DNA from 3 places in the Streptomyces deccanensis genome. Region 1 is predicted to be linked to each of the others. Evidence: predicted binding sites of a transcription regulator. Region 1 holds the regulator's gene; each other region holds the start of a gene.
What was found. Region 1 encodes HrcA, which represses chaperone genes, less so after heat shock. Its sites were predicted from a motif close to TTNGCACTCNGNNNNNCNGAGTGCNAA; they were not measured.
Positions count from the first base shown of each region.

Region 1 (10,039 bases):
GCCCCTGAAAAGCCGGGGCTGCGCCCCGTGCTTTTCAGGCCCGCAGGGCCTGGTCTTTCAGGGGCGCGGGGAACTGCGCGAGAAGCCCCACGCAGCCGCACCCGACGACGCACCCACTCAGCGCGCCCGCGAACACACCCACTCAGCGCCCGTTGAACGCGTCCTTCAGCCGAGAGAACAGCCCCTGCTGACCGGGCTGGAACTGCCCCGTCGGCCGTTCCTCCCCGCGCAGCGCGGCCAGCTGCCGCAGCAACCCCTCCTGCTCGGGGTCCAGCTTCGACGGCGTCTGCACCTCGACGTGGACGATCAGATCCCCACGCCCGCCACCCCGCAGATGAGTGACACCGCGCCCGTGCAGCGGGATCGACTGCCCGGACTGCGTGCCGGGCCGGATGTCGACCTCCTCAAGACCGTCCAGCGTCTCCAGCGGCACCTTCGTGCCGAGCGCCGCCGCCGTCATCGGGATCGTCACCGTGCAGTGCAGATCGTCGCCGCGCCGCTGGAACATCGGGTGCGGCAGCTCGTGGATCTCGACGTAGAGGTCACCGGCGGGACCGCCACCGGGCCCGACCTCGCCCTCGCCGGCCAGCTGGATCCGCGTGCCGTTGTCGACACCGGCCGGGATCTTGACCGTCAGCGTCCGCCGCGACCGCACCCGCCCGTCGCCCGCGCACTCGGGGCACGGGTTCGGGACGATCGTGCCGAAGCCCTGGCACTGCGGGCAGGGCCGGGAGGTCATGACCTGGCCGAGGAAGGACCGCGTGACCTGCGAGACCTCACCACGGCCCCGGCACATGTCACAGGTCTGGGCGGTGGTGCCGGGAGCGGCCCCCTCGCCACTGCACGTCGTACAGACGACGGCCGTGTCGACCTGGATGTCCTTCGTCGTGCCGAAGGCCGCCTCGTCGAGGTCGATCTCCAGCCGGATCATCGCGTCCTGACCCCGGCGGGTGCGCGAGCGGGGACCCCGCTGCGACGCCGTGCCGAAGAACGCGTCCATGATGTCCGAGAAGTTGCCGAAGCCGCCTGCGCCGAAGCCGCCCGCGCCTCCGCCGCCCGCCTGGGACAGCGGGTCGCCGCCGAGGTCGTAGACCTGCTTCTTCTGCGGGTCCGACAACACCTCGTAGGCGGCGTTGATCTCCTTGAACCGCTCCTGGGTCTTCGGATCGGGATTGACGTCCGGGTGCAGCTCGCGCGCGAGCCTCCGGAACGCCTTCTTGATCTCGTCCTGGGACGCGTCGCGGCGCACGCCGAGCACGGCGTAGTAGTCCGTGGCCACTTAAGACTCCGCCAGGATCTGTCCGACGTACCGTGCCACCGCTCGTACCGCTCCCATCGTTCCCGGATAGTCCATGCGCGTAGGTCCGACCACGCCCAGCTTCGCTACTGCCTCGCCGCCCGAACCGTAGCCGACGGAGACGACGGACGTGGAGTTGAGTCCCTCATACGCGTTCTCATGACCGATGCGTACGGTCATGCCCGAATCCCCGGCCTCGCCAAGCAACTTGAGGAGGACGACCTGCTCCTCCAAGGCTTCCAGAACGGGCCGGATGGTGAGGGGGAAGTCATGTCCGAAGCGGGTGAGATTGGCGGTTCCGCCGATCATCAGCCGCTCCTCGCTCTCCTCGACCAGTGCCTCCAGCAGGGTGGAGAGCACCGTCGAGACCGTGCCCCGGTCCTCGACGTCGAACGCCTCCGGCAGGTCCTCGACCAGCCGGGGCACATCGGTGAACCGGCGGCCCGCGACCTTGCTGTTCAGCCGGGCGCGCAGGTCCGCGAGTGACGTTTCTCCGAAGGGCGCCGGGCAGTCCACCAGCCGCTGTTCCACCCGTCCGGTGTCCGTGATCAGCACGAGCATCAGCCGGGCCGGGGCCAGCGACAGCAGCTCCACGTGCCGCACGGTCGAGCGGGTGAGCGACGGGTACTGCACGACGGCGACCTGCCGCGTCAGCTGCGCCAGCAGCCGTACGGTCCGCGCCACCACGTCGTCGAGGTCGACCGCGCCGTCCAGGAAGTTCTGGATGGCGCGCCGCTCGGGCGGCGTCATCGGCTTGACGCCCGCCAGCTTGTCGACGAAGAGCCGGTACCCCTTGTCGGTGGGGATGCGGCCCGCGCTGGTGTGGGGCTGGGCGATGAAGCCCTCGTCCTCCAGCGCCGCCATGTCGTTGCGGACGGTCGCCGGGGAGACCCCCAGGTTGTGCCGCTCCGTGAGCGCCTTGGACCCGACCGGCTCCTCGGTGCCCACGTAGTCCTGGACGATGGCGCGCAGCACCTGGAGCCTGCGTTCACTGAGCATCGTCGCGCACACCTCCAGCTCGCTCTCGTGTGACTCCCCCTTGGCACTCACCCCGGGCGAGTGCCAACACTCCCCGCCCAGTGTACGGCGGTGGGGTACGCCCCCGGCAAGGCCGGTCCAGCCATGTCATGCCGACGTGTACCGACCTGTCCGCCGATGTCGGGCCACCTCGCGACCACCGCCGGGCGGCAGGCCGCGCGACCTCCCTCACACCCTCCCCGCGCCCTCCCCGCGCCCTTTCGCGCCCTCCTTCACCGGCGGGCGCCGGGCTACAGCTAGCGTCGGTGCATGACGGTGACTTGGGAAGAGTGCGGGTGGCAGGGATTGACGCCACGGGTCGGACGGTGCCGCCTTCCCGGCTGGGACTGCACGGTCGGGCTGGTGTCCGGGGACGGCGCGGCCCTGATGATCGACGCGGGGTCCAGCCTGCGGGAGGGCGCCCGGTTGCGCACCGAGGCGTGCCGACTGCTCGGTGGCGCGCGTGTGACACATCTCGCGCTGACCCACCCCCACTTCGACCATGTCTTCGGGGCGGCCGCGTTCGCCGGGGTGGAGGTCTTCGGCGCGGTGGGCGTCGACGGTGTCCTGGCCCGTGACCGCGACGCCCTCCGCGCGGACGCCGTGCACCACGGTCTGCCCCCGGCGGACGCCACCGAGGCCGCCGACCTCCTCGTCCTGCCCCGCCACCTGGTCTCCGGCGAGCGGACGCTCGACCTGGGGGGCGGTCTCCAGGTGCTGCTGGCGAACGTGGGGCCGGGACACACCGCACACGACCTGGTGGTCCTGGTCCCGGGCACACCGGCCACGGCGGGGTCCGCGGGTTCGCCGGAGGTCGTCTTCTGCGGGGACCTGGTCGAGGAGTCCGGCGAACCCCAGGCCGGCCCCGACGGCGTCCCCTCCCGCTGGCCGGACGCGTTGGACCGTCTGCTGGCCCTCGGCGGCGAGGACGCCCTGTACGTCCCCGGTCACGGGGCGGTGGTGGACGCGGCGTTCGTCCGGGCCCAACGCGACGCCCTGGCACGGCGCTTCGGCGTGTCGGGCTGAGTACGGCGTATCCGGGCGCCGCTTCTCCTATCGTCATCCGAATGCGCCAGTACTCACCCGACCTGACCCCTCCCTGGAAGAAGTCCCAGCCGGCACCCGAGGTCCCGGCCGACCCCGGACTGGTCGTCGAGGAGCCCACCACCGGCTTCTGCGGCGCGGTCGTCCGCTGCGAGGCGGGCACGGTGACGCTGGAGGACCGCTTCGGCAAGCACCGCGTGTTCCCGCTGGAACCCCGGGGCTTCCTGCTGGAGGGCCGGGTCGTGACGCTGGTCCGGCCCACGTCGTCGGCGCCCGTCCGCCCCTCCCGCACCGCCTCCGGCTCGGTGGCCGTGCCGGGCGCCCGCGCGCGCGTGGCCCGGGCCGGACGCATCTACGTCGAGGGCCGCCACGACGCGGAACTCGTCGAGAAGGTCTGGGGCGACGACCTGCGCGTCGAGGGCGTGGTGGTGGAGTACCTGGAGGGCGTGGACGACCTGCCCGCGATCGTCGCGGACTTCGCACCGGGGCCGGACGCGCGCCTCGGGGTCCTGGTCGACCATCTGGTCCCGGGCAGCAAGGAGTCCCGTATCGCGGCCTCGGTGACGAGCGAACACGCGCTGGTCGTGGGGCACCCGTACATCGACATCTGGGAGGCGGTGAAGCCGTCGTCGGTGGGCATCCCGGCGTGGCCGCGCGTACCGCGCGGGCAGGACTGGAAGACGGGGGTGTGCCGGGCGCTGGGGTGGCCTTCGGACAACACCGGGGCGGTGTGGCAGGCGATTCTGGGGCGGGTGGGGTCCTACAAGGACCTGGAGCCGGAGCTGCTGGGTCGGGTGGAGGAACTGATCGACTTCGTCACGGGTAGCGGTGAGGCCTGACGTTCTCGTAGGCGGCGAACTCGCTCGTGTCCAGCTCGATGCCGATGGGCTCCAGCGGGGTGAGGTCGCCGAACTTGGTGATGCGCTGGCACCTGTAGTCCGCGTCCTCGCCCTGGCCGGTCGGTTCAGTAAGCAGTACGCACTGGGCCATGACGGGATCGATGATGAAATAGGCGGGCACCCCTGCCGCCGCGTAGATCGACCGTTTGACGCCATAGTCGCGGGCCACGCTCGTCTTGGAGACGACCTCCAGGAGCATGGTGATGACCTCGGACGGCATCAGCCTCCCGTGGCCTGGTCCAGCGCCGCGTTCAATCACCACCAGGTCCGGCTGCGGCTCGCTGGTCTCTTCGAGCATCGCGATGTCCTGGGTTTGCAGTCGCCGCCACTGCTGGCGGGGGATCTGGTCCACAACCGCCTCCAGGATGTCGTTGTGGGCCACGTCCGGCCCCGCCATCATCACAATTTCCCCCCGGAGGAGCTCGACCTTGAATCCTTCGGGAAACTCAAAGCTCTCGAAGAACTTCACGATGTCGGTGGTCATCGGTCGGTCGTCCACAGCGGTCATCTCCGCAGCCCTCCGGTTTCCGCCACCGTGCAATTACGGCGGCAGCGTACGAACCAGGTTAGGTACCGAACCCCCGTTCCGCACCGATTCACCCACGCGAGTGATCAGTCCACCAGGTCCCGCACCACCGCGTCCGCCAGCAACCGCCCCCGCAGGGTGAGCACCGCGCGGCCCTCCGCGTACGGGGCCGGTTCCAGGAGGCCGTCGGACAAGGCACGGGCGGCCGCCGCCGCGCCCTCCTCCCGCAGCAACGACAACGGGCACCCCTCCCGCAGCCGCAGCTCCAGCAGGATGCGCTCGACGCGGCGGTCCTCGTCCGCCAGCAGCTCGCGCCCGGCGCCCGGGGACCGGCCCGCCGCCAGCGCGCCCGCGTACGCGCCGGGGTGCTTGACGTTCCACCAGCGCACGCCGCCGACATGGCTGTGGGCGCCCGGTCCCGCGCCCCACCAGTCGGCGCCGCGCCAGTACAGCTCGTTGTGGAGGCAGCGCCCGGCGTCGGACGTGGCCCAGTTGGAGACCTCGTACCAGTCGAACCCCGCCGCCGAGAGCGTCTCCTCGGCGATGAGATACCGGTCGGCGTGCACGTCGTCGTCGGTCATCGGCACCTCGCCCCGGCGGATCCGCCGCGCCAGCTGCGTGCCCTCCTCGACGATCAGCGCGTACGCGGAGACGTGGTCCGGCCCGGCGCCGAGCGCGGCGTCCAGGGAGGCCCGCCAGTCGTCGTCCGACTCGCCCGGCGTGCCGTAGATCAGGTCGAGGTTGACGTGGTCGAAGCCGGCGGCGCGCGCCTCCGCCACGCACGCCTCGGGGCGCCCCGGCGTGTGCGTACGGTCGAGGATCTTCAGCACGTGCTGCCGCGCGCTCTGCATACCGAACGAGAGCCGGTTGAATCCGCCCGCTCGCAGGGTCTCCAGATACGCGGGGTCGACCGACTCCGGGTTCGCCTCGGTCGTCACCTCCGCGTCGTCCGCGAGACCGAACTCCTCCCGGATCGCCCCCAGCATCCGTACGAGGTCGTCGGCGGCCAGCAGGGTCGGCGTGCCGCCGCCGACGAAGACCGTACGGACGGGACGCGGATCGTCGCCCATGACCTTGCGGGCGAGGCGGATCTCGTCGACGACCGTGTCGGCGTAGTTGTCGCGGGAGGCGAGGACGCCGCCGGTGCCGCGCAGCTCGGTGGCGGTGTAGGTGTTGAAGTCGCAGTAGCCGCAGCGGGTCGCGCAGTACGGGACGTGGAGATAGAACCCGAGGGGACGCTCGGCCGCGTCGGCCAGGGCGTGCGCGGGCAACGCCCCGTCGTCGGGGACGGGCTCGCCGTCGGGGAGTGCGGAAGGCATGTCCTCCATTGTCCAGCACCCCCGCCGGTCCTCGGCCCGCTCTTGATCCGCCGCCCTCGATCCGCCGCCGTCGTGCCCCTGCTCCGACCCTGCTCCGACCCTGGTGACGCCCTGCTCCGGCCGCTGCTACTCCGCCCGCAGCACCAGCAGCGCGAGATCGTCGTCGGGTGGCCGTTCCCCGAACTCGTGGACGAGTCGGCGGATGCGTTCGGCGATCAGCTGGGCGTCGAGGCCGGCGCAGCCGGAGAGCGCGGTGGCGAGGCCGTCCCCGTCGTCGAACATGTGCGGGCCGCTGCGCCGCTCGGTGACTCCGTCGGTCACGCAGAGCAGGGTGTCGCCGCAGCGCAGCTCGAACGTCTCGGAGATGTACTCGGTGTCCTCGATCACCCCGAGCAGCGTCTGCGGCTCGGCGACGGTCCGGACGTCGCCGTCGGGGCCCAGGAGCAGGGGCAGGGGGTGGCCGGCGGAGGCGAGGGTGCAGCGGACGCCGCCGGGGACGGGGACGAGTTCGCCGTAGAGGAGGGAGAGGAAGCGGGTCTGGGGGCCGTCGGGGTCGACGAGGGCGGGGTCGCCGGCCGTGACGAGGGCGCGGGCGGCGGCGTCCGCGGCCTCGGTCGCGTCGTCGAGGAGGAGCTGGTTCAGGCGGTCGAGCACGTCCGCGACGCCGTAGCCCTCGCGGGCGAGCAGCCGCAGCCAGGGGCGGGCGAGCCCGATGACCACGGCGGCCTCGGGGCCCTTGCCCTGGACGTCGCCGATCGCGAAGCACCAGCGGCCCCGGCCGGCGGGGAACAGGTCGTAGAAGTCGCCGCTGGGTCCGCCCTTGTCGCACGGCTCGTACACCAGGGCGCTCGACACCCCGGGGATCTCGGCGACCGCGCCCGGCAGCAGGCCGCGCTGGAGCACGCGGCTGATGGTCGCCTGGCGTGCGTACTGGCGGGCCGCCCCGATCGACAGCGCGATACGCCGACTCAGGTCCTCCACCAGCCCGGTCACCTCGTCCGGGAACCGCAACAGCCCGGCCCGCCCGATGACGAGCGTCCCGAGCGGCCGCCCCCCGGCAATCAACCGATAGGCCAGCGCGGCCCCGCCGCCGCGCTCCCCGGCCGACAGACCGTCACGCCCCCACACCGCCCCGCCGTCACGCGGCCCCGCAGATCCACCGCCGAGCGTCCCCGCTGAACGGTCGCCCTCCTCCTGCACCGCCCCGCCGTCGCCCGTCCCCGCGGGCCCGCCGCCACAGCTCCCCGGCGGTGGGCCGCTGCCCGCATCCCCCGGCCCGCTTCGGCGGTGGCCCGTCGGCGAGTCCTCCTCCGTCTCCGTCGGTCGGGCGTCGATCGCCCCCTCCGGCCGGACGCCATCCGTCTCCCCCCGCCCGTCGGCACCCGTCAGCCCCCGCCCGTCGGCACCCGTCAGCCCCTGCCCGCCGACCCCCGCCTCCACCGCGCCGCCGACGCCCGACCCGGCAGACGCGCCTCCGCCCTGCTCAGCAGACGCGCCCCCGCCGCCCTCCGTCAGTCCGCGGCCGTCCGTTCCCGTCGGCACGCAGCCGTCCGTTCCCGTCGGCCCGCAGCCGTCCGTTCCGCTCGGCCCGTTCTCGTCGGCCGGGGCCGGCCACGGTACGGGCACCGCCCTCGACCGTACGGAGTCGGGCAGTCGGGGTGGGTTCTTCTCCAGGGCGCGGCGCAGTTCCTCGATGCGGTTCTCGCTGCCGTGCCAGACGCGGGCGAGTCGTGGTGCGGGGCCGAACGCGCCGTCGCCGCCGCGCCAGCCGAGCCCCTCGTCCTCCAGCCACACCGCGCACCAGTCGGCCAGCCTCGGCACCAGCAGCTGCCCGGCGAGCGCGGCGACCAGGTCCTCGTCGAGCTGCCCGGCGAGCAGATCGGACGCCTCGGCCAGGAAGGACAGCGCGCCCCGGTTCAACCACTCCCGGTCGCGCTCCACACCGTCCCGGGGCAGGGGAGCGACCAGATCGACCGGGTCCGGGCCCTGCTCACGGCCGCCTTCGACGCCGTATCCGACGCGACCGGCGCACGCCCGCGCACCGCCGGGTCCCTGCCCCTCTTCCGCCCCGGCGTACGCCAGCGCACTGTCGACGCCCCGCAGTTCCTCCTCACCGGCGTACGCCAACGCGCGCCAGTCCGCACCCCCCGCGGTCCCCTCGACAGCCCGCTCGGCCGCCTCGCCCCCGCCGGTTCCCTCGGCACCCTCGGCCCTCTCAGCCCGCCCGGCCTCCGGCCCCGCCGCCTCACCGCCGTACGCCCCGAACGCGTCCTCCACCGCCATCGCCCCGTCGACCGACAGCCGCGCCCAGACGGTCTTCACGCCGGTCCGGTAGGTGATCCCCCAGGCTTCGGCGAGCGCGGCGACAAGGCGCAGGCCGCGCCCGTACTCGGCGGCCCCGTAAGGCCGTTCGACGAGGTAGGGGCGTTCGGCGCCCTCGTCCCGTACCGCCCTGGAGGGGTGGTGGTCAGAGACCTCGACGAGCAGCCATCCGGCGGAGGCCGGGTCGTCGCGCCCCAGACGGCACAGCAGTTCGACGTCCGTGCCCGCGTGGACGACGGCGTTGGTGACCAGCTCACTGACCACCACGAGGGCGTCCTCGACGAGGCGCGCGGAGAGGGCCGTGGCGCCCGGCAGATCGAGCTCGGCCCACTCCGCGAGCGCGGTACCGACGAAGCGCCGGGCAGCCCCCGGCGCGAGCGGCCCGCCGGGCAGCGACACATGCACCACCGCGCGCCGGTCCGCGCCCGCGTACGCGGATCCGGCAGCCAGCGCGTCCGCCCCGACGCGCGCGGGCGCGTCGGGCGCGCACGACACGGTCTCCCGTTGCGTCGGAATGGCCCCCACTGAGCGGCTCCCTGAGAAAGTTCGGACGAATAGGCCTCAGGCGGCACGGACAGAGTGACAGACTGACCACGCCCATAAGCGCCGAGTTACCGAAGTGGGCCACCATGAGTGAGAACAGTGCTACGCGGGTGCTCCGAGACGGTCAAAAAGACAGCCAAACGGACGTTCTGATCCGGGCATCCGATCTCCGCGCGCTGACCGCGGCCATGACCGCCGCCCGCGACGGCAGCTTCACGAAGGTCCCGGAGGCGGGCCCCGCCCCGGTGGCGGAGCTGTGCGCCCTCTTCAACCAGATCATCGACCGCAGCACCCACTTCGGCTCCGAAGTGCAGCGGGTGCGGCGGGAGTTGGTCCGGCACGGCCGTCTCGACGAGCGCCTGTCGGCCAGCCCGGGCCAGGGCGCCTGGGCGACCCGCGTCGACGACGTGAACCAGACGCTGGACGCCCTGGTCGCCCCCGCCGCCAACGCCACCCGGGTCCTGGACGCGGTGGCCGGCGGCGACCTCACCCAGCGGGTGGACCTGCACGACGGCAACCGTCAACTGCGGGGTGATCTGCGGCGGTTGGGCCGCGCCGTGAACAAGATGGTCGACCAGCTGTCCCTGTTCACCGGCGAGGTCACCCGGGTCGCCCGCGAGGTCGGCACCGAGGGACGGCTCGGTGGCCGGGCCAAGGTCCGGGGCCTGTCCGGGAGTTGGCGGGACGTGACGGAGGCGGTCAACACCATGGCCGCCCGGCTGACCGCGCAGGTGCGGGACATCGCCCTGGTGACCACGGCGGTGGCCCGCGGCGACCTCACCCGTACGGTGACCGTCGAGGCGACCGGCGAGTTGCTCGAACTGAAGCTCACCGTGAACACGATGGTCGATCAGCTGTCCGCCTTCGCCGACGAGGTCACCCGCGTCGCCCGCGAGGTCGGCACCGAGGGTCAGCTCGGCGGCCGCGCGCAGGTCCGGGGCGTCTCCGGCGTCTGGAAGGACCTCACCGACAACGTCAACTTCATGGCCTCGAACCTCACTTCGCAGGTCCGCAACATCGCCCAGGTGACCACGGCCGTGGCGAACGGCGACCTCAGCCAGAAGATCACCGT
Region 1 is NZ_CP092431.1:3,438,872-3,448,910, forward strand. Features, by position in the region: gene dnaJ (molecular chaperone DnaJ) at 143-1,279, opposite strand; gene hrcA (heat-inducible transcriptional repressor HrcA) at 1,280-2,296, opposite strand; gene L3078_RS15345 (MBL fold metallo-hydrolase) at 2,585-3,340, shown strand; gene L3078_RS15350 (DUF3097 domain-containing protein) at 3,382-4,197, shown strand; gene L3078_RS15355 (Uma2 family endonuclease) at 4,175-4,765, opposite strand; gene hemW (radical SAM family heme chaperone HemW) at 4,870-6,102, opposite strand; gene L3078_RS15365 (ATP-binding SpoIIE family protein phosphatase) at 6,229-8,949, opposite strand; gene L3078_RS15370 (HAMP domain-containing protein) at 9,156-10,039, shown strand, end outside.

Region 2 (10,039 bases), 1.2 Mb from region 1:
GCCGTGGTGACCGGCCGCCCCGCGAGCGTCGCCGTCCGCCACGGCGGCTTCGCCGACGTCCCCGGCCTGGAACACCTCGTCGTCCTCGGCCACTACGGCGCCGAACGCTGGGACGCCGCCACCGGCACCGTCAGCGCCCCCGCCCCGCACCCCGGTGTCGCCGCGGTCCGCGCGGAACTGCCCGGCCTGCTGGACGGACTCGGCGCCCGGGACGGCGCCTGGATCGAGGAGAAGGGCCGCGCGGTCGCCGTCCACACCCGCCGTGCCACCGACCCCCAGGCCGCCTTCGAGGCCCTGCGCACGCCCCTGACCGACCTCGCCGCGCGCCACGGTCTCATCGTCGAACCCGGCCGGCTGGTCCTCGAACTCCGCCCCCCGGGCATGGACAAGGGCGTGGCCCTGCGCGACCACCTCGCGGAGACCGCCGCCGAGTCCGTCCTCTACGCCGGCGACGACCTCGGCGACCTCCCCGCCTTCGCCACCGTCGAGAAACTCCGCGCCGAGGGCACACCGGGCCTGCTGGTCTGCAGCGGCAGCACGGAGGTCACCGAAGTGTCGGAGCGGGCGGACCTGGTGGTCGACGGCCCGGCAGGCGTCGTACGCCTGCTCGCGGCCATCGCCGAGCACGTATAGGCAGTCGGGCGCCCAGCGATTACCGGGCGCCCGCCAACGCCTCCAGCTGATCCAGGAACCACCGCGTCGGCGGCAACGCGGTCGCCGCCCCCGCGAGCCGCTTCGTCCGTTCCGCCCGCTCGGGCTCCGGCAGGGACAACGCCTCGTGCAGGGCGGCCGCCGTACCCACCACGTCGTACGGGTTCACCACCAACGAGTCGTCGCCCAGTTCCTCGTACGCCCCGGCCTCTCGCGACAGCACCAGCGCGCATCCCTCGTCGGAGACGACCGGCACCTCCTTGGCGACGAGGTTCATGCCGTCCCGGATGGGGTTCACCAGGGCCACGTCGGCGAGCCGGTAGGCCGCGAGGGAGCGGGCGAAGTCGTCCTTGAGGTGGAGGACGACCGGGGTCCAACCCGGCGTCCCGTACCGCTCGTTGATGTCGTCCGCGACCCGCTGGACCTCGCTCATGTAGTCCCGGTACACCGCGAGGTCCTGCCGCGACGGGTAGGCGAGGGCGATGTGCACGACGCGCTCGCGCCAGGTCGGCTGCTCGTCGAGGAGCTGTCGGTAGGCGTGCAGGCCGCGCACGATGTTCTTGGAGAGTTCCGTGCGGTCGACGCGGACGATCGTGCGGCGCGGGGTGCCGTCGGGCGCCGTACCGATCTGCTCGCGCAGCGCGGCCATGCGGTCGTCGACGTCCGCCTCGTGGGCGCGGGCCCGCAGGAAGTCCGCGTCGGCGCCCAGGCCGTGCACGCCGATCCGGGTGCCGGACGCGGCGTCGGGGCCGAGGACGGCGCGCGCGCACTCGGTGAACGCGTCCGCCCACCGCCGCGTGAGGAACGCGGCCCGGTCGGCGCCGAGGATGCCGTCGAGGACCTGCGCGGCGATGTCGTCGGGCAGCAGCCGGAAGTAGTCGACGGGCGCCCACGGGGTGTGGGAGAAGTGGCCGATCCGCAGGTCGGGGCGGAGTTCGCGGAGCATCCGGGGGACCAGGGTCAGGTGGTAGTCCTGCACGAGCACGGCCGCGCCGTCCGCCGCCTCCTGCGCGAGCGCCTCGGCGAAGGCGCGGTTGTACGTCTCGTACGACGCCCACTGGCGCCGGAACTCCGCGTCGAAGGAAGGTTCCAGCGGGGTCTGGTAGAGCATGTGGTGCACGAACCACAGCGTGGAGTTGGCGACGCCGTTGTACGCGTCGTGGTGCACGTCGGCGGGGATGTCGAGCATGCGGACGCCGGGCTCGCCGACGCCGCGGCGTACGGCCTCGCGGTCGCCGTCGCCGAGGGCGGAGCAGACCCAGACGGCCCCCGCCTCCGAGTCGATCGCGGAGAGCCCCGAGACGAGTCCGCCGCCGCCGCGCTTCGCTGTGAGGGCGCCGGATTCGTCCTCCGTGTACGTGATGGGGCCGCGGTTGGAGGCGACGAGGATCCGCGCGCTGTGCGTCGATGCCATACGGCACAACCTAGCCACGGGCTCCGCCGGTCAAACGTGGGGTGCGGCTGTGTACCGGGCGCCTGATGGGGTGGGGGGTGCGGGTGCGTCGGCGGCCGCGGCCCGGTGGGGCTTCTCGCGCAGTTCCCCGCGCCCCTGAAAGACCAGGCCCTGCGGGCCTGAAAAGCGCGGGGCGCAGCCCCGGCTTTTCAGGGGCGCGGGGAACTGCGCGAACGGCCCCCACCGGGCCCGCACCCGCCCGACGACAGAACCACCCCACCCCTCACGCGGCCTTTCGCCGCACGTACTCCCCGATCTCCACCATCGGCGGCCGTTCCTCCAGGTCCACCGAATACGTGCGCGGCTCGAACCCCTCCCGCCCCCGCTCGAACTGCGTCAGCACCGGACGGATCAGGTGCCCCCGGGCCAGCCGCAGCTGAGCCGTGCGGTAGATCGCCGCGGACATGCGGCCCAGCGCCGCCCCGTCCTGGTGGCGGTGTTTGCGGACGCCCACATCGACCTGGGCCAGCGCGTCGAGGCCGACCAGGTGGAGCGCGTCGACCAGCATGCCCAGCTCGATGCCGTAGCCCACCGGGAACGGCAGCCGTTCGAGGAGCGAGCGCCGTGCCGCGTACTCGCCGCCGAGCGGCTGGACGAAGCCGGCCAGCTGGGGCCAGTGCATGTTGAGGAGGGGGCGGGCCATGAGTTCGGTCACACGGCCGCCCTGTCCGGCGGCGGAGCCGAGGGGGCGGTCGTACATCGCCTTGACGAGGTCGACACCGGGCTCGGTGAGCAGCGGGCCGACGATCCCGGAGACGAAGTCCGACGAGAACTCCCTGAGGTCCGCGTCGATGAAGCAGACGATGTCGCCGGACGTCACCATCAGCGACCGCCACAGCACCTCGCCCTTGCCGGGCACGGCCGGGATACGGGGCAGGATCGAGTCGCGGTGGACGACCCGCGCCCCGGCGGCGGCCGCGACCTGCGACGTCCGGTCCGTCGAGCCGGAGTCGACGACCACGATCTCGTCGACGAGCGGGACCTGCCGCATGAGGTCATGGCGGATGATCGCGACGATGTCGCCGACCGTCTCCTCCTCGTTCAGCGCGGGCAGGACGACGCTGACCGTCTGTCCCGTGGCTCGTTTCGCGGCCATGATGCGGTGGAGCGGGCGGTCGGACATGGACCAGGAGCGGGTGTTCAGCCAGTGCTCGACTTCGTTCAGCACAGTGCGCGGCTCCTCTGCGTTCATCTCGCGGTTCGGACGGCTCTCTCAACTGTCCTGGCCTTCGGTTACAGTCTTGGACAACGCTGGTGACCATCGCATGTCGCGGCTCGTCGGCGTATACAACCAAATACCGCTCATCCAGAGGGGCAGAGGGATACGGCCCGATGAAGCCCCGGCAACCCTCCAGCCGGTCTCGTAGTGATCACTGTCGATCACACCGCGAGGCTCCCGGCTAGGGAAGGTGCCAAATCCGTCTCACGGCGAAGTGCGTCGTGAGGAAGATGAGGAGAAAGGGCCTCGCCTCCATGGCTGCGCAGACTGTTGCAAGCACCACCGAATCCTCCGCCTCCACCGGTTCCACGGTAGACCTCGGCCCCGCCGCCGCGCTGAGCTGTCGTGAGTGCGGCCACCGCGTCCCCCTCGGACCGGTCTTCGCCTGCGAGGAGTGTTTCGGTCCCCTCGAGATCGCGTACGACTACTCCGCGTACGAAACGGAGGAGCTGCGGAAGACGATCGAGTCCGGGCCCGCGAACATCTGGCGTTACGCGCCCCTGCTGCCCGTTCCGGCCGACGTCGCCGACAAGCCGAACATCAACCCCGGCTGGACCCAGCTCGTCAAGGCCGACAACCTGGCCGCCGCGCTCGGTGTCGACGCCGGCAAGCTGTTCATCAAGGACGACTCCGGCAACCCGACGCACTCCTTCAAGGACCGCGTCGTCGCCCAGGCCCTGGAAGCGGCCCGCGCCTTCGGCTTCACCACCCTCTCCTGCTCCTCCACGGGCAACCTGGCCGGTGCCGTCGGCGCCGCCGCCGCCCGCGCCGGCTTCCGGTCCTGTGTGTTCATCCCGCACGACCTGGAGCAGGGCAAGGTCGTCATGGCCGCGGTCTACGGCGGCGAGCTCGTCGGCATCGAGGGCAACTATGACGACGTGAACCGCTTCTGCTCCGAGCTGATCGGCGACCCGGCCGGCGAGGGCTGGGGCTTCGTCAACGTCAACCTGCGGCCGTACTACGCGGAGGGCTCCAAGACCCTCGCGTACGAGATCTGCGAGCAGCTCGGCTGGCAGCTCCCCGACCAGCTGGTGGTGCCGATCGCCTCCGGGTCGCAGCTCACGAAGATCGACAAGGGGCTCCAGGAGCTGATCAAGCTCGGGCTCGTCGAGGACAAGCCGTACAAGATCTTCGGCGCGCAGGCCGAGGGGTGCTCGCCGGTGTCGGTGGCCTTCAAGGCCGGGCACGACGTGGTGCGCCCCCAGAAGCCGAACACCATCGCCAAGTCGCTCGCGATCGGCAACCCGGCGGACGGGCCGTACGTGCTGGACATCGCGCGGCGGACCGGCGGGGCCGTGGAGGACGTCACGGACGAGCAGGTCGTCGAGGCGATCAAGCTGCTCGCGCGGACCGAGGGGATCTTCGCGGAGACCGCCGGTGGGGTGACCGTGGGCGTGACGAAGAAGCTGATCGAGGACGGGCTGCTGGACCCGACGCTCACCACGGTCGTGCTCAACACCGGTGACGGTCTCAAGACGCTGGACGCGGTGGCGGGGACGGGGCTCACCGCCACCATCCGGCCCAGCCTTGATTCGTTCCGTGAGGCCGGCCTCGCGTAAGCAGGACCCGTCAGCAAGTCGTTCGGCTGCGGGTAAGTGGGGGCTTGTCGCGCAGTTCCCCGCGCCCCTTAGGTTCGCTGCACTCCCCGGAGGTTTCAGATCATGTCCGTCAACGTCCGCATCCCCACCATCCTTCGCACCTACACCGGTGGGCAGGCCGAGGTCCAGGCCGAAGGGGCGACCCTCGGCGAGGTCATCGCCGATCTCGAGAAGAACCACAACGGGATCGCCGCCCGGGTTCTGGACGACCAGGGCAAGCTGCGGCGGTTCGTGAACGTGTACGTGAATGACGACGATGTGCGGTTCGAGCAGGGGCTGGAGACGGCCACGCCGGACGGTGCGGGCGTGTCGATCATTCCCGCGGTCGCCGGTGGCTGACCGCCGCTCCGTACCGGTCGGTAGTAACCGTCGGTAACATTGATTACCGAGAGTTCATCGAATTGCCCCCTCCGTGAGAGAAGCGGAGGGGGCAATTCTCTATGGTTGAGCACTGTAGAGTTGGGGAACCCGGTCCGATCACCGTAGTGATTTCTTGCCGGGCGCATATGTGATCGCGCCGCACGCCCTATATGAAGTAGCCAAAGTGTGCAGGCCTTTTGTGTATTTTGTTCCCTTTGTGGGGCCCGACTTGCCCTGAATTCGGGCGAATTGTTCGTACATTCCCGACCGGTCGTGTCCAGAATTCTCGTCCGATTGACCTGTTGCAGAGGGCAGTTGGACAGATACATTCGGCCGCGGTCGACGCGTTCCGGCGCACACCCCCAACCGTTGGGGGGTGAGGTCTGACCCGGATCCGCGAAGTGTGGATCTGTGCAAGGGCCAGTAATAGGGGAGTTAGGCATGGCTCAGGGCACCGTCAAGTGGTTCAACGCGGAGAAGGGGTACGGCTTCATCGCGGTCGACGGTGGTGCGGATGTATTCGTCCACTACAGCGCGATCCAGATGGACGGTTACCGCACCCTGGAAGAGGGCCAGCGGGTCGAGTTCGAGATCTCGCAGGGTCAGAAGGGGCCGCAGGCGGACATGGTCCGACTCGCGGCCGGCTGAAGTAACGCGCCGGGTTCCACGCAGCGACGTTCTTCGTTCTTCATAGGAGGGCTCGCACCCCGCACCGGGGTGCGAGCCCTCTCGTGTGCCCGGCCGTACCCGGCCGCGGCCGGCCCGGGGTGCCGCCGACGGGGCGCGCGCGGGCGCGTTCACCTGCGGATCATCGAGAGCCGCTTGCACTCGACCATGCCGAGTGCTAATCATTGGCGTTAGCACTCTGAAGGTGAGAGTGACAACGAGGACCGGGTCGGTGAGGCCCGCAGGCCGGGTGGGGCAAGGAACCACGAGGCAGGCGAGCCGTCCGTCGCGGGCGCGGGCGCGGTCCGAAGGAATCACCCCCAGTCCTGGAGGGACCACTTCACATGGCCAAGATCATCGCGTTCGACGAGGAGGCGCGGCGCGGCCTCGAGCGCGGCATGAACCAGCTCGCGGACGCCGTCAAGGTGACGCTCGGCCCCAAGGGCCGGAACGTCGTCCTCGAGAAGAAGTGGGGCGCCCCCACGATCACCAACGATGGTGTCTCCATCGCCAAGGAGATCGAGCTCGAGGACCCGTACGAGAAGATCGGCGCCGAGCTGGTCAAGGAAGTCGCCAAGAAGACGGACGACGTCGCCGGTGACGGTACGACCACCGCGACCGTTCTAGCCCAGGCCCTGGTCAAGGAAGGCCTGCGCAACGTAGCCGCCGGCGCCAACCCGATGGCCCTCAAGCGCGGCATCGAGAAGGCCGTCGAGGCCGTCTCCGGTGCGCTGCTCGACCAGGCCAAGGAGGTCGAGACCAAGGAGCAGATCGCCTCCACCGCCTCCATCTCCGCCGCCGACACCCAGATCGGCGAGCTCATCGCCGAGGCCATGGACAAGGTCGGCAAGGAAGGCGTCATCACCGTCGAGGAGTCGCAGACCTTCGGTCTGGAGCTCGAGCTCACCGAGGGCATGCGCTTCGACAAGGGCTACATCTCGGCGTACTTCGCGACCGACATGGAGCGCATGGAGGCGGTCCTGGAGGACCCCTACATCCTCATCGCCAACTCCAAGGTCACCAACGTCAAGGACCTGCTCCCGCTCCTGGAGAAGGTCATGCAGTCGGGCAAGCCGCTGCTGATCATCGCCGAGGACGTCGAGGGCGAGGCCCTGTCGACCCTGGTCGTCAACAAGATCCGTGGCACCTTCAAGTCCGTCGCCGTCAAGGCCCCGGGCTTCGGTGACCGCCGCAAGGCCATGCTCGGCGACATCGCCATCCTCACGGGCGGCGAGGTCATCTCCGAGGAGGTCGGCCTCAAGCTGGAGAACGCGACCCTGGACCTCCTGGGCCGCGCCCGCAAGGTCGTCATTACCAAGGACGAGACCACCATCGTCGACGGTGCCGGCGACACCGACCAGGTCCAGGGCCGCGTCAACCAGATCCGCGCCGAGATCGAGAACAGCGACTCGGACTACGACCGCGAGAAGCTCCAGGAGCGCCTGGCGAAGCTCGCGGGCGGCGTGGCGGTCATCAAGGCCGGTGCCGCGACCGAGGTGGAGCTCAAGGAGCGCAAGCACCGCATCGAGGACGCCGTCCGCAACGCGAAGGCGGCCGTCGAGGAGGGCATCGTCGCCGGTGGTGGCGTGGCCCTGCTGCAGGCCTCCCAGGTCTTCGAGAAGCTGGAGCTCGAGGGTGACGAGGCGACCGGCGCCAACGCCGTGAAGCTCGCGCTGGAGGCCCCGCTCAAGCAGATCGCCGTCAACGGTGGTCTCGAGGGTGGCGTCGTCGTGGAGAAGGTCCGCAACCTCCAGGTCGGCCACGGCCTGAACGCCGCGACCGGTGAGTACGTCGACATGATCGCCTCCGGCATCATCGACCCGGCGAAGGTGACGCGCTCCGCTCTGCAGAACGCCGCCTCCATCGCCGCGCTGTTCCTCACCACCGAGGCCGTCATCGCCGACAAGCCGGAGAAGGCTGCCGCGCCCGCCGGCGGCGGCATGCCGGGCGGTGACATGGACTTCTGATCGACCCCGGTCGATCACCGTCCTTCAGTACCGAGGGCGGCACCCCCTGGACGCAGGGGGTGCCGCCCTCGGGCGTGTCCGGGGTCACAGCGGACGGGGGTGCGGCGGCGGAATTCCGTGCGAGGAGGGGCGGTTGTGCGAGGAGGCACCGCTATATGCGTGCGCATGGAATGCATCCCGCTCTCGTCTCCCCTTCTCAGGAGTCCCCACGTGACCACCGCTTCCACCGCCCCCACCACTGGTTCCACCTCCCGTGCCGCCGAGATCCTGTCCCGGCCCGTCACGATCAACGGGCTGACCATCCCCAACCGGATCGCGATGGCGCCCATGACGCGGACGTTCTCGCCCGGTGGCGTGCCGGGGGCGGACGTGGCCTCCTACTACGGGCGCCGGGCGGCCGCGGGCGTCGGGCTGATCGTGACCGAGGGGACGTACGTCGGGCACGAGACGGCGGGGGATCTCGACCGGGTGCCCCGGTTCGCCGGTGAGGAGCAGCTCGCGGGGTGGGCGAAGGTCGTGGAGGCCGTGCACGCCGGGGGCGGCACGATCGTGCCGCAGCTGTGGCACATCGGGACCGTCCGGCAGCAGGGCAAGCTCTTCCCCGACGCGCCCGTGTTCGGCCCGTCCGGGCTGCGGGTCGACGGCACCCCGGCCGAGGGCGGCCGGGCCATGACCCAGGCCGACATCGACGAGGTCATCGCGGCCTTCGCCAAGTCCGCCGCCGAGGCCGAGCGCATCGGCATGGACGGCGTCGAGATCCACGGCGCCCACGGCTACCTCGTCGACCAGTTCCTCTGGGAGCGCACCAACCGCCGTACGGACGCCTACGGCGGTGACCCGGTCGCCCGGACGAAGTTCGCGGCGGAGATCGTGGCCGCCGTACGGGACTCCGTGTCCGCAGACTTCCCCGTCATCTTCCGCTACTCGCAGTGGAAGCAGGAGGCGTACGACGCGCGCCTCGCGGAGACGCCCAAGGAGCTGGAGGCGGTGCTGAGCCCGCTGGTGGCGGCCGGTGTCGACGCCTTCCACGCGTCCACGCGCCGTTACTGGCAGGCGGAGTTCGAGGGTTCCGAGCTGAACCTCGCGGGCTGGACGAAGAAGCTCACCGGCAAGCCCACCATCACGGTCGGCTCGGTCGGCCTGGACGGGGAGTTCCTCGCCGCGTTCGCCGGCGAGAACGCGTCGACGAAGGCCATCGACGATCTGCTGGACGGGCTGGAGGCCGAGGAGTTCGACCTCGTCGCCGTGGGCCGTGCGCTGCTCCAGGACCCCGAGTGGGCGGCGAAGGTGCTCGACGGCCGCTTCGACGAGCTGAAGGCGTTCGAGCCGTCGGCGCTGGGTTCGCTCAGCTGAGTCACCGCCGGGTGAGTCACCGCCGGGTGAGCCGCCGCCACGCCGGGGATCTTTCGCCAAGTCTCCCCAGTACCCGGCGGTAGCGAGCCAATTCCGTCATATGTGTCGTTGTAGTGTCGTGGCACAGCGCCGTCGGCGCCCCAACTCCGTTGATAACACCGGTAGTTGGGGCGCCGACGTGCTGATCATCCCATGATGGTCCCCTTCCCCCACGAATCGGACGAGATCCCATGGCACGACACAAGCTCACCCTCAAGCACAAGCGGTTCATCGCGGCCGGTGCCGTCGTCGCGGCGATCGCCGGCGGCCTCGGCGTCGCCGCGAACGCGGGCGCCAGCGAGACGGTCGAGAAGACGACGGCCGAGAAGAAGGCGCCGGTGGCGAAGGTCGTCGTGAAGACGGTGTTCGCCCCGGCCGCCACCGCCGACGTGGCGCCCGCCGTCACCTACGACACCGCGCTGGTGCCGGTCGCCGGGCGGGTGCAGGTCAAGGAGGAGCTGCGGCGCGACGGCGGTACGCGGATCGAGCTGCGGCTGCGGGACCTCGCCGCGAACCGTGTCTACGGCGCCCACGTCCACACCAAGCCCTGCGGCGAGCTGCCCGCCGACGCCGGGCCGCACTACCAGGACGAGCTGGACCCGAAGCAGCCGTCCGTCGACCCCGCGTACGCCAACCCCGAGAACGAGGTGTGGCTGGACGTGCGGACCAACAAGGACGGTTCGGCGCGTTCGATCGCCGCCGTCGACTGGCGGTTCCGGGACGGCGGGGCCCG
Region 2 is NZ_CP092431.1:4,666,386-4,676,424, reverse strand. Features, by position in the region: gene otsB (trehalose-phosphatase) at 1-633, shown strand, start outside; gene L3078_RS20785 (alpha,alpha-trehalose-phosphate synthase (UDP-forming)) at 653-2,065, opposite strand; gene L3078_RS20780 (glucosyl-3-phosphoglycerate synthase) at 2,328-3,272, opposite strand; SAM riboswitch class I at 3,404-3,560, shown strand; gene thrC (threonine synthase) at 3,578-4,882, shown strand; gene L3078_RS20770 (ubiquitin-like small modifier protein 1) at 4,985-5,260, shown strand; gene L3078_RS20765 (cold-shock protein) at 5,723-5,929, shown strand; gene groL (chaperonin GroEL) at 6,292-7,914, shown strand; gene L3078_RS20755 (NADH:flavin oxidoreductase) at 8,080-9,267, shown strand; gene L3078_RS20750 (superoxide dismutase family protein) at 9,498-10,039, shown strand, end outside.
Region 2: the regulator HrcA is predicted to act here: its motif matches at 6,103-6,129, upstream of groL (chaperonin GroEL).

Region 3 (10,039 bases), 2.9 Mb from region 1:
CTGGTGCTGGTGGCGCGTGACACCAAGCGGCTGCGGGAGCAGGCGACCGAACTGCACGACCGCCACGGCATCGAGGCGGAGGTGCTGACGGCGGACCTCGCGACGGACGAGGGCATCGAGTCGGTGGCCCGGCGGCTGGCGGACCGCAGGAACCCGGTCGACCTGCTGGTCAACAACGCCGGCTTCGGCAACAAGGGCCGTTACCTCGACGTCTCCATGGCCGACGAGCTGCGGATGCTCAAGGTGCACTGCGAGGCGGTCCTGCGCCTCACCTCGGCGGCCACCGAGGCCATGCGCGAGCGCGGCCGGGGCGGCGTGGTGAACGTGGCCTCGGTCGCGGCGTTCGTGCCGCGCGGCACGTACGGGGCGTCGAAGGCGTGGGTCGTGCAGTTCACGCAGGGTGCCGCGCGCGATCTGGCCGGCACCGGGGTGCGGCTGATGGCGCTGTGCCCCGGCTTCGTCCGTACCGAGTTCCACGACCGGGCCGGCATGGGCACCGACAACATCCCCTCCTGGATGTGGCTCGACGCCGACAAGCTCGTCACCGCCGCCCTCGCCGACCTCTCCCGCGGCCGGACCGTCTCCATCCCCGACCCCCGGTACAAGGCCCTGATGGGTGTGGTGAAGGTGGTGCCGCGCGGGCTGCTGGGCGGGATCAGCTCGAAGACGGGACGGAAGTACGGGCCGCAGTAGCGGGCGCGGAACGGTCCAGCGGGTGAGCGCGGCGGCCCGGCGGGACAATGGAGCTGTTCGTCCGGACCCAGGGGGGTCGGGAGGCGGTGTGTCATGACATTCGTGCAGCTCATCGACTGCAGGACCAGCCGGTTCGACGAGATGAACCGGCTGATGGACACCTGGGTGGAGCAGACCAGGGGGAAGCGGACCGCGACGCACAGCGTGATCGGGAAGGACCGCTCGGACGGGTCGCACTTCGTGGAGATCGTGGAGTTCCCGTCGTACGAGGAGGCGATGCGCAACTCCGGGCTGCCGGAGACGGAGCGGATCTTCCAGGAGATGGTGGCGCTGTGCGAGGAGATGCCCACGTTCACCGATCTGGACGTGGTGCGCGACGAGCAGCTGTACGCGGCGAACGCGCGCAGGTTCTTCGAGACGATCGCGACCGAGGGCGAACTGCCGCCGCTCGACGACGTGCTGATCGAGGACTATCACGACCACGATCCGGCCAACCCACAGGACGCCATCGGCATGGACGCGGTCAGGCGCGAGGTCGGCATGTGGCGGGCCGCCTTCGACTTCTCGTTCGCGATCCGGGACCAGATCGCGCAGGGTGACCGGGTGTGCACGCGCTGGACGTGGAACGCCACGCACCAGGGCGACTTCCTCGGGATCGCGGCCACCGGGCGGGAGGTCAGCATGACCGGCACGACGATCCACCGCTTCTCGTCGGACGGGAAGATCGTCGAGGGCTGGTGGGAGTACGACCGGCTCGGGCTGATGGGGCAGCTGGGCGCACTCGACGCGCTGGAACAGTAGGCGGCGCGGGAGCGGGGGGCGGCGGGCAGCGCGGGGCGTGCGAAGGCCCGGCATCCCAAGGGTGGGGTGCCGGGCCTTCGTCTACCGCTTACCGCTTACCGACGTCGTGCGTCAGTGGGCGTGGCCGTGACCGTGGCCGTGGCCCGCGTCGGCCGGCTCCTCTTCCTTCTTCTCGACGACCAGGGTCTCGGTCGTGAGCAGGAGGGAGGCGATGGACGCGGCGTTCTCCAGGGCGGAGCGGGTGACCTTGACCGGGTCGATGACGCCGGACTTGACCAGGTCGCCGTACTCGCCGGTGGCGGCGTTGAAGCCCTGGCCCTTGTCGAGCTCGGCGACCTTGGAGGTGATGACGTAGCCCTCCAGGCCGGCGTTCTCGGCGATCCAGCGCAGCGGCTCGACGGCGGCCTTGCGGACGACCGCGACACCCGTGGCCTCGTCGCCGGTCTTGCCGAGGTTGCCCTCGAGGACCTTCACGGCGTGGACGAGCGCGGAGCCACCACCGGAGACGATGCCCTCCTCGACCGCGGCGCGGGTCGCGGAGATGGCGTCCTCCAGACGGTGCTTCTTCTCCTTCAGCTCCACCTCGGTGGCGGCGCCGACCTTGATGACGCACACGCCGCCGGCCAGCTTCGCGAGGCGCTCCTGCAGCTTCTCGCGGTCCCAGTCGGAGTCCGTGTTCTCGATCTCGGCCTTGATCTGGGCGACGCGGCCCTGCACGGCACCGGAGTCACCGGCGCCGTCGACGATCGTGGTGTCGTCCTTGGTGACGGTGACGCGGCGGGCGGAGCCGAGCACGTCGAGACCGACCTGGTCGAGCTTGAGGCCGACCTCCTCGGAGATGACCTCGGCGCCGGTCAGCGTCGCCATGTCCTGCAGCATCGCCTTGCGACGGTCACCGAAGCCGGGGGCCTTGACGGCGACCGCGTTGAAGGTGCCGCGGATCTTGTTGACGACCAGGGTCGACAGGGCCTCGCCCTCGACGTCCTCGGCGATGATCAGCAGCGGCTTCGAGGCGTTGGCCTGGATGACCTTCTCCAGCAGCGGCAGCAGGTCGGCGATGGCGCCGATCTTGCCCTGGTGGATGAGGATGTACGGGTCGTCGAGGACGGCCTCCATACGCTCCTGGTCCGTGACGAAGTACGGCGACAGGTAGCCCTTGTCGAAGGCCATGCCCTCGGTGAAGTCCAGCTCCAGACCGAAGGTGTTGGACTCCTCGACGGTGATGACACCGTCCTTGCCGACCTTGTCCATCGCCTCGGCGATGAGCTCGCCGACCTGCTGGTCCTGGGCGGACAGACCGGCGACGGCCGCGATGTCGGACTTCTCGTCGATCGGGCGGGCGGTCGCGAGGAGCTCCTCGGACACGGCCTTGACCGCGGCGTCGATGCCCTTCTTCAGGGCGGCCGGGGAGGCACCGGCGGCGACGTTCTTCAGGCCCTCGCGCACGAGCGCCTGGGCGAGCACGGTGGCGGTGGTGGTGCCGTCACCCGCGATGTCGTTGGTCTTGGTCGCCACCTCCTTCACCAGCTGGGCGCCGAGGTTCTCGTACGGGTCCTCGACCTCTACCTCGCGGGCGATGGTCACACCGTCGTTGGTGATGGTGGGGGCGCCGAACTTCTTGTCGATGACGACGTTGCGGCCCTTGGGGCCGATCGTCACCTTGACCGTGTCGGCAAGCTTGTTGACGCCGCGCTCGAGGGCGCGACGGGCGTCCTCGTCGAACTTCAGGATCTTCGCCATGGGAGCGGTTCAGCCCTCTCGGAAAACGTGGGTGAAACGAACTGCGCCCCCGACGCCCGGCTGATTAGTGGTCGCGGGGGGCCAAGGGCGCAGCTCAAAAGCAAGGTGCTTCGCGAGGAAGCGGGTGAACTACTTCTCGACGATCGCGAGCACGTCGCGAGCCGAGAGGACGAGGTACTCCTCGCCGTTGTACTTCACCTCGGTGCCGCCGTACTTGCTGTACAGCACGATGTCGCCGACGGAGACGTCGAGCGGCAGCCGCTGGCCGTCCTCGAAGCGACCCGGACCCACGGCGAGGACGACGCCCTCCTGGGGCTTCTCCTTCGCGGTGTCCGGGATGACCAGGCCAGAGGCGGTGGTCTGCTCGGCGTCGAGCGGCTGGACCACGATGCGGTCCTCGAGCGGCTTGATGGCAACCTTGGAGCTGGTGGTCGTCACGATCCGACCTCCCCCTTCGGAGATCTCACGGGGTTAACTGTCTGAGGTGGCGACCAGGTGGATCCGTCGTCGCGGGTGCCGGACCTGCCCGTCGCGTTGTTGGCACTCTCCAGGGGGGAGTGCCAGACCTGAGACTATGACCGCGATTAGCACTCGGTCAAGCGGACTGCTAATCGAGCGGGTTGCGGCGGGTGTCGGAGGGGACCTCGGAGGGGCTTTCGAGGGGCTTCAGAGGTAGTCCTCCAGGCGGCCGACCGTCAGGCCCTGCTCCTGGACGCGGCGCAGCAGCCGGGTCGTCATCTCCGTGAGGGTGGTGCCTTTCAGCTGGTCCGGGCCCCGGAATCCGGCGAGGACGATGTCGCCGGGGCGGAGGCGGTCGCCGACGGCGTAGCGCAGGTCGTGGATCTGCATGGACGCGCGCCACAGGACGACCGCGGAGAGGCCGCAGTCGGCGGCGGCGCGGAGCGTGGTGGTGTCGTGGACGCCGTAGGGCGGGCGGAAGAGGGTCGGCCGGACGCCGAAGCGCTGCTTGAGCTTGTTCTGCTGGCCGCAGATCTCGGCGCGCTGTCCGGCGTACGGCAGGCCGCGCAGGGCGGTGTGGTCGAGCGTGTGGTTCTGCACGGTCGCGCCGACCGCCCGTAGCCGGGCGAAGTGGCCGTATCCCGGGCCCACGACGCTGTCCGTCAGGAACATGCTCACCGGCAGCCGCAGCTCACGCACCATGTCGACGAACCGGGGATCCCGCTCGGCCCCGTCGTCGTAGGTGAGGAAGACGACCTTGTCCCGGGTGGGCACACGATCGACGACGGGCAGCAGCCCGGGCGCGGCGGCGCGCGGAGCCGACTGCCGGTCGGGGGGCTGCGGCGCGGCGGCGAGGGGGGCGTCCAGGCCCCAGCGGCGGTAGGGGGGTGGGGTGAGGGAGGGCTGAACCGAGAGGGGCGCAGGCGGCGTGGGTGACGGGGAGGCAGGGGGCGGCGCGAGCTCCGGTCGGCGGGGCGGTGTCGATGGCGGTTTCGATGGCGGTTTCGATGGCCGCGTCGGACCGTGCGTCGGCGGCTGGCTCTCGCTCGCCGTCCTGCCTCCCGGGCCGGCGGCGCGAACGCCGGGATCGGCGGGGTCCGGGTGCGCGGTGACGCACCCGGCGAGGAGCAGAGCGGCCAGGACCGTGACGACGGAGAGGGCGGCACCCACGCGGACTGCCGACGCCCGAACCGCCGTGGCCCGAACCGCCGCAGATCGGGACGTCGCAGATCGGGACGTCGCAGATCGGGACGTCGAAACGCACCCCCGACGACGCGCCCCGCCGCATGCGCCACGCGCCCTACGCGCCCTACGCGCCCAGCGCTCGCCACTCGCCCCGTGTGCCCCGCTCGCCCCGAACGCTCCCCGCTGCAGCCACTCCCCGCGGCCCCGTCGGTCCCCGCCCCGCCTCACAGGTAGTCCTCCAGCCTCGCCACCGCGTACCCCTCGGCGGTGACCAGGTTCAGGAAGCGGCGGATCATGTCGGGCATGGTGCCCTTCCAGTCGGACGGGCCCCGGAAGTGGCTGAGGACGATGTCGCCGGGGCGGAGTTCGCGGTCCGACTCGCGGTAGTCCCAGCGGTCGACGAACACCTCCTCGTTCCACAGGGGGACGGCCTCGACGCCGCAGGTCGCGGCGGCGCGGAGGGTGTCCCGGTCGTAGCTGCCGTACGGCGGCCGGAAGAGGGTGGGCCGGGTGCCGTACCGCCTCTCGAGCACGTCCTGCATCCCGCAGATCTCCCGCTTCTGGGCGGCGTAGGAGAGCGCGGGCAGATGGCGGTGGCGGAGGGTGTGGTTGTGGAGGGCGACGCCACGGTCCCGCATCCGCTCGAAATAGCCGTAGTCCTCCTTGATCAGGTAGTCGCTGAGGAAGGCGGTGTACGGGATCCGCAGGTCGGTCATCATCCGCAGGAACGCGGGGTCCTTCTCGGCGCCGTCGTCGATGGTGAGGAAGACGACCTTGTGACGGGTGGGGACGGTGGTGAAGACCGGGGGAAGGCCGTCCTCGACATGGCCGTCGACCTCGAATCCCTTGCGGGTCCTGAGCTCCGGCTTCCGCGCCGGCGGCGCGGGCGCGCTCAGCGGCACCTTCGCCAGCCCCCAGCGCTTCGCTGCGGCGACCCGCGCCGCGTGCGCCCGGCGCACCTTCCCGGCGTACGCGTCCAGGGCCCGCGCGGCGGGCGCGTCGAGGCGCCGCTGTCCGTGCTGTCGCGCCCCGCCCGGCCGGCCGTGGGCGGGTTCGGCGGTCCCGGCGGCCGCCCCGGCCTCGGCGCCACCGCGCAGCCCGGCGGAGCCCCGCTCCAGGGCCTTCTCGGCGCCTCCCCCGCCGCATCCGGACACCACGGCCGCGACGGCGAGGAGCACGATGCCGCCCCGGACGCCGCCGCACCCCCTCCCGGTCACCCGTTTCGCACCCTTTAGATCATTTTGTCGTACGAATCGCATGGCGCCGCATCCTCGCAGGGCGCCCCGCCTCCACCGCCCCGACACCGCCGCCGTCCCCCGACCATCCACCGACTGGCCCACACCACCCTCCCCCCGGCCCCCGCCCCGTCCCCCTGACCGACAATGTCCCGGTGAACGACCTCGACCCCGCCGCCTTCCTCACCCCCCTCCTCACCCCCGAGGGCCGTGCCCTCCTCGACGAGGTGCGCGACACCGAGCCCGCGCGGGAGCTGGCCGTGGCGACCCGGCTGCGCCGCGACCACCCGGCGGACCTGGTCTCGGCCGCGCTGGCACAGGCCCGGCTGCGGCAGCGGGCCGTGGCGAAGTTCGGCGCGGCGGACGCCGAGCGAATGTTCTTCACGCCGAACGGGGTCGAACAGTCGACCAGGACGAGCGTGGCGACGTACCGGGCCGAGTGTTTCCGGGCGCTGGGCGTGCGGTCGGTCGCCGACCTGTGCTGCGGGATCGGCGGGGACGCGATCGCGTTCGCGCGGGCCGGGATCCGGGTGCTGGCCGTCGACCGCGACCCGCTGACCGTGGCGGTGGCCCGCGCCAACGCCGACGCGCTCGGGCTCGCCGGGCTGGTCGAGGTGCGCGAGGCGGATGTGACGGAGGTGGACACGGCCGGGTACGACGCCGTGTTCGTCGACCCCGCCCGGCGTTCCTCCAAGCGCGGCCGGATCTTCGACCCGGAGGCCTACTCCCCGCCCCTGTCCTGGGCCGTGTCCGCCGCGCTGAAGGCCCCGCTCGGCGCGCTGAAGATCGCGCCCGGCATCCCGCACGAGGCGATCCCGCCGGAGGCCGAGGCCGAGTGGATCTCGGACGGTGGGGACGTGAAGGAGGCCGTGCTCTGGTTCCGTGCGGACGGGACGCCGGGGGCGCGGCGGGCGATGCTGCTGCCCGCCGAGGCCGGGATCCGCGCCACGCCCGACACGATGCTGCCCGACCCGCCGGTCCGTCCGGTGGGCCGGTACCTGTACGAGCCCGACGGCGCCGTGATCCGCGCCCACCTGGTCGCCGAGGTCGCCGAGGAACTGGCGGGCGGGCTGATCGACCCCACGATCGCCTACGTCACCGCCGACGAGCACCATGTCACCCCGTACGCGACGGCGTACGAGATCACCGACCGGCTTCCCTTCAACGTGAAGAAGTTGAAGGCCCTACTGCGGGAGCGCGAGGTCGGCATCCTCACCGTGAAGAAGCGGGGGTCGGCCGTGGAGCCGGAGGAACTGCGCAAGAAGGTCAAGCCACAGGGCCGCAACGCGGCAACGGTCTTCCTGACCCGCGTCGCAGGCGCCCCGACGATGCTGATCGGCCACCCGGCGTAGGGCCCCGGTTCCGCCGGGGGTGCCTGCTCCGCAGGGATACCGGGGTGCCGGGGGCGCCGAGGGTGCCGAGGGGCGCCGGAGAGGCCGGAGAGGCCGAGGGGCCTGGGCACCGGAGAGGCCGGGGCGCCGGAGAGGCCGGGGCACCGGAGGGGCCGGGCTGCCGGAGGCGCCGGGCTGCCGGAGGCGCCGGGCTGCCGGAGGCGCCGGGTTGCCGGAGGCGCTGGCGCCCGTCCGCGCCATCGCCGTTACCGGCCACGCGGCCGGGCCCGTAGCCGTGGCCGGCGGCCGACCCCGTAGGTGGGGCCGCCGGCTGACCCCGTAGCCGTGGCCGCCGTCGCGGTCCGTGGCAGCCCGTCGTGCGGCTCCCGGGCAGCGCCTCACGGCATCGCCGCGCTGCTCACCTCGCCCCGCCACGCGGGACGCGCGCCCCGCAGACGGAGCAGCCGCGCGTGAATGCCCCGCCCGCGGCCCTCACGCGTGGATGCGCCGCCCGATGTCCTCACGCGTGAATGCCCCGCCCGATGCCCTCGATGCGCCACCCACCCACTCACGTCCCGCCGCCACCCACCCACCCTCACCCGCCTCTCAACCGCGCGTCGTCCGCGCGTCGTCCGCCCCTTCACTCCTCCTGCGCCCTCGCCAGCATCAACGCCCGCTCGCGTTCGTTGTGGGTCAGGGTGGCCGCCCGGAGGAACTCCGCGCGCGCCTCCTCCGTGCGGCCCAGGCGGTGGAGGAGGTCGCCGCGCACGCTCGGCAGCAAGTGGTAGTCCCGCAGGGCGGGTTCGGCGGCGAGGCTGTCCACGATCTCCAGGGCGGGGCCGGGGCCCTCGGCCATGGAGACGGCGACCGCGCGGTTCAGTTCGACCACGGGGGACGGGGCGCGGGCGGCCAGCAGGGCGTACAGCGTGGCGATCCTCGGCCAGTCCGTCTCGTCGTAGGTGTACGCCTGGGCGTGGCACGCGGCGATGGCCGCCTGGAGGGCGTACGGGCCCGGGGCCCCCTGCGCGGCGGCGGTGGCACGGCCGAGGGCGGTGAAGCCCCGGGCGATGAGGAGGCGGTTCCAGCGGCGGCGGTCCTGGTCCCGCAGCAGGACCGGCTCCCCGGCGGGCCCCGTGCGGGTGGCCGCCCGCGACTCCTGGAGCTCCAGCAGGGCGACCAGACCGTGCACCTCGGGCTCCTTGGGCATCAACTGGGCCAGCACGCGCGCCAGTCGGAGGGCGTCCTCGCACAGCGCCGGGCGCAGCAGGTCGTCGCCCGCGGTGGCCGCGTACCCCTCGTTGAAGATCAGGTAGATGACCTCCAGGACGGAGTCGAGGCGGGCCTCCCGGTCGGGGCCGTACGGCACCTCGAAGGCGACGTTCCTCGTGGCCAGCGTGCGCTTGGCGCGGACGATGCGCTGGGCGAGCGTCGGCTCGGGGGTCAGGAAGGCGCGGGCGATCTCGGTGGTGGTCAGGCCGCCGAGCAGCCGCAGGGTGAGGGCGATGCGGGCCTCGGCGGACAGCACCGGGTGGCAGGCCGTGAAGACCAGGCGGAGCAGGTCGTCGTCGATGTCGTCCGGGTCGGACGGCTGATCGAGATACGGCCCCGCCGCCTCCAGGTCCCGCCCCACCTCCGCGAGCTTGCGCGCGTACCGCTCCCGGCGGCGCACGAGGTCGATCGCCCGGTGCTTGGCCGTCGCCATGAGCCAGGCGCCTGGATTGTCCGGCACCCCGTCCCTCGGCCATCGCTCCAGCGCGGCGACCAGCGCGTCCTGTGCCAACTCCTCCGCGATCCCGACGTCCCGCACGATCCGCGCGACACCGGCGATGACTCTGGGCGACTCGATCCGGAACACGGTCTCGATGGCCGTGTCCGGGTCGGGGTCCTTGGGTGGGGGCATGGGCGGGGTGGGCTGTGAGGTCACAGCCCACCATCAGACACGACATCCCAGGCGTCCGAGAAGCGGCCTCGCCAGCGGCCTCGCCAGGCGGGCTCAGCCCTCCATGATCTCCCGCACCTCGCACGTCACCGTCCAGTGCTCCTCGTGCACCTTCAGGAACCGCTTGGTCCACTCGATCGCCTCGGCCATGTCCTTGCACTGCATCAGCGCATAGCCGCCGACGACCTCCTTGGACTCGGTGAACGGCCCGTCCGTGACGGAGATCCTGCCGCCCTCCCAGTGCACGCGCGCCCCTTGCGCGGTCGGCGTCAGGCCGGCGGTGTCGAGCATGACCCCCGCCTTGGTGATCTCCTCCAGCAGCTCCCCCATCCGTTGCATCAGCTCGGGGCTGGGCCCCTCGGCGGGGGCGGTCTTCTCGTCGATCTGAACCAGCGACAGATAACGCGGCATGGTGACTCCTACGGCATCAGCGGGCGGGGCCTGTCCCCGACTCTCACCCATGCGTCGAACGACCGCACACCGGATCGACACCGCCGCCGGATTTTCCGAGAAACTTTTTCTCCGCTACCTCAGCGACTCCCACAACCGGCTCGCCTCCGGCTCGTCCGCCACCACCCGGTTGCGGTCGTACGCGGCCGTGACCACCGGCATCATCACGGTCTCCGTCTCGGCCGAGGTCAGGCCGTTCAGGCTCT
Region 3 is NZ_CP092431.1:6,351,329-6,361,367, reverse strand. Features, by position in the region: gene L3078_RS28475 (SDR family NAD(P)-dependent oxidoreductase) at 1-693, shown strand, start outside; gene L3078_RS28470 (ester cyclase) at 787-1,494, shown strand; gene groL (chaperonin GroEL) at 1,606-3,234, opposite strand; gene groES (co-chaperone GroES) at 3,364-3,672, opposite strand; gene L3078_RS28455 (polysaccharide deacetylase family protein) at 3,901-4,863, opposite strand; gene L3078_RS28450 (polysaccharide deacetylase family protein) at 5,103-6,137, opposite strand; gene L3078_RS28445 (class I SAM-dependent methyltransferase) at 6,269-7,465, shown strand; gene L3078_RS28440 (RNA polymerase sigma factor) at 8,085-9,368, opposite strand; gene L3078_RS28435 (YciI family protein) at 9,438-9,794, opposite strand; gene L3078_RS28430 (LCP family protein) at 9,909-10,039, opposite strand, start outside.
Region 3: the regulator HrcA is predicted to act here: its motif matches at 3,819-3,845, upstream of groES (co-chaperone GroES).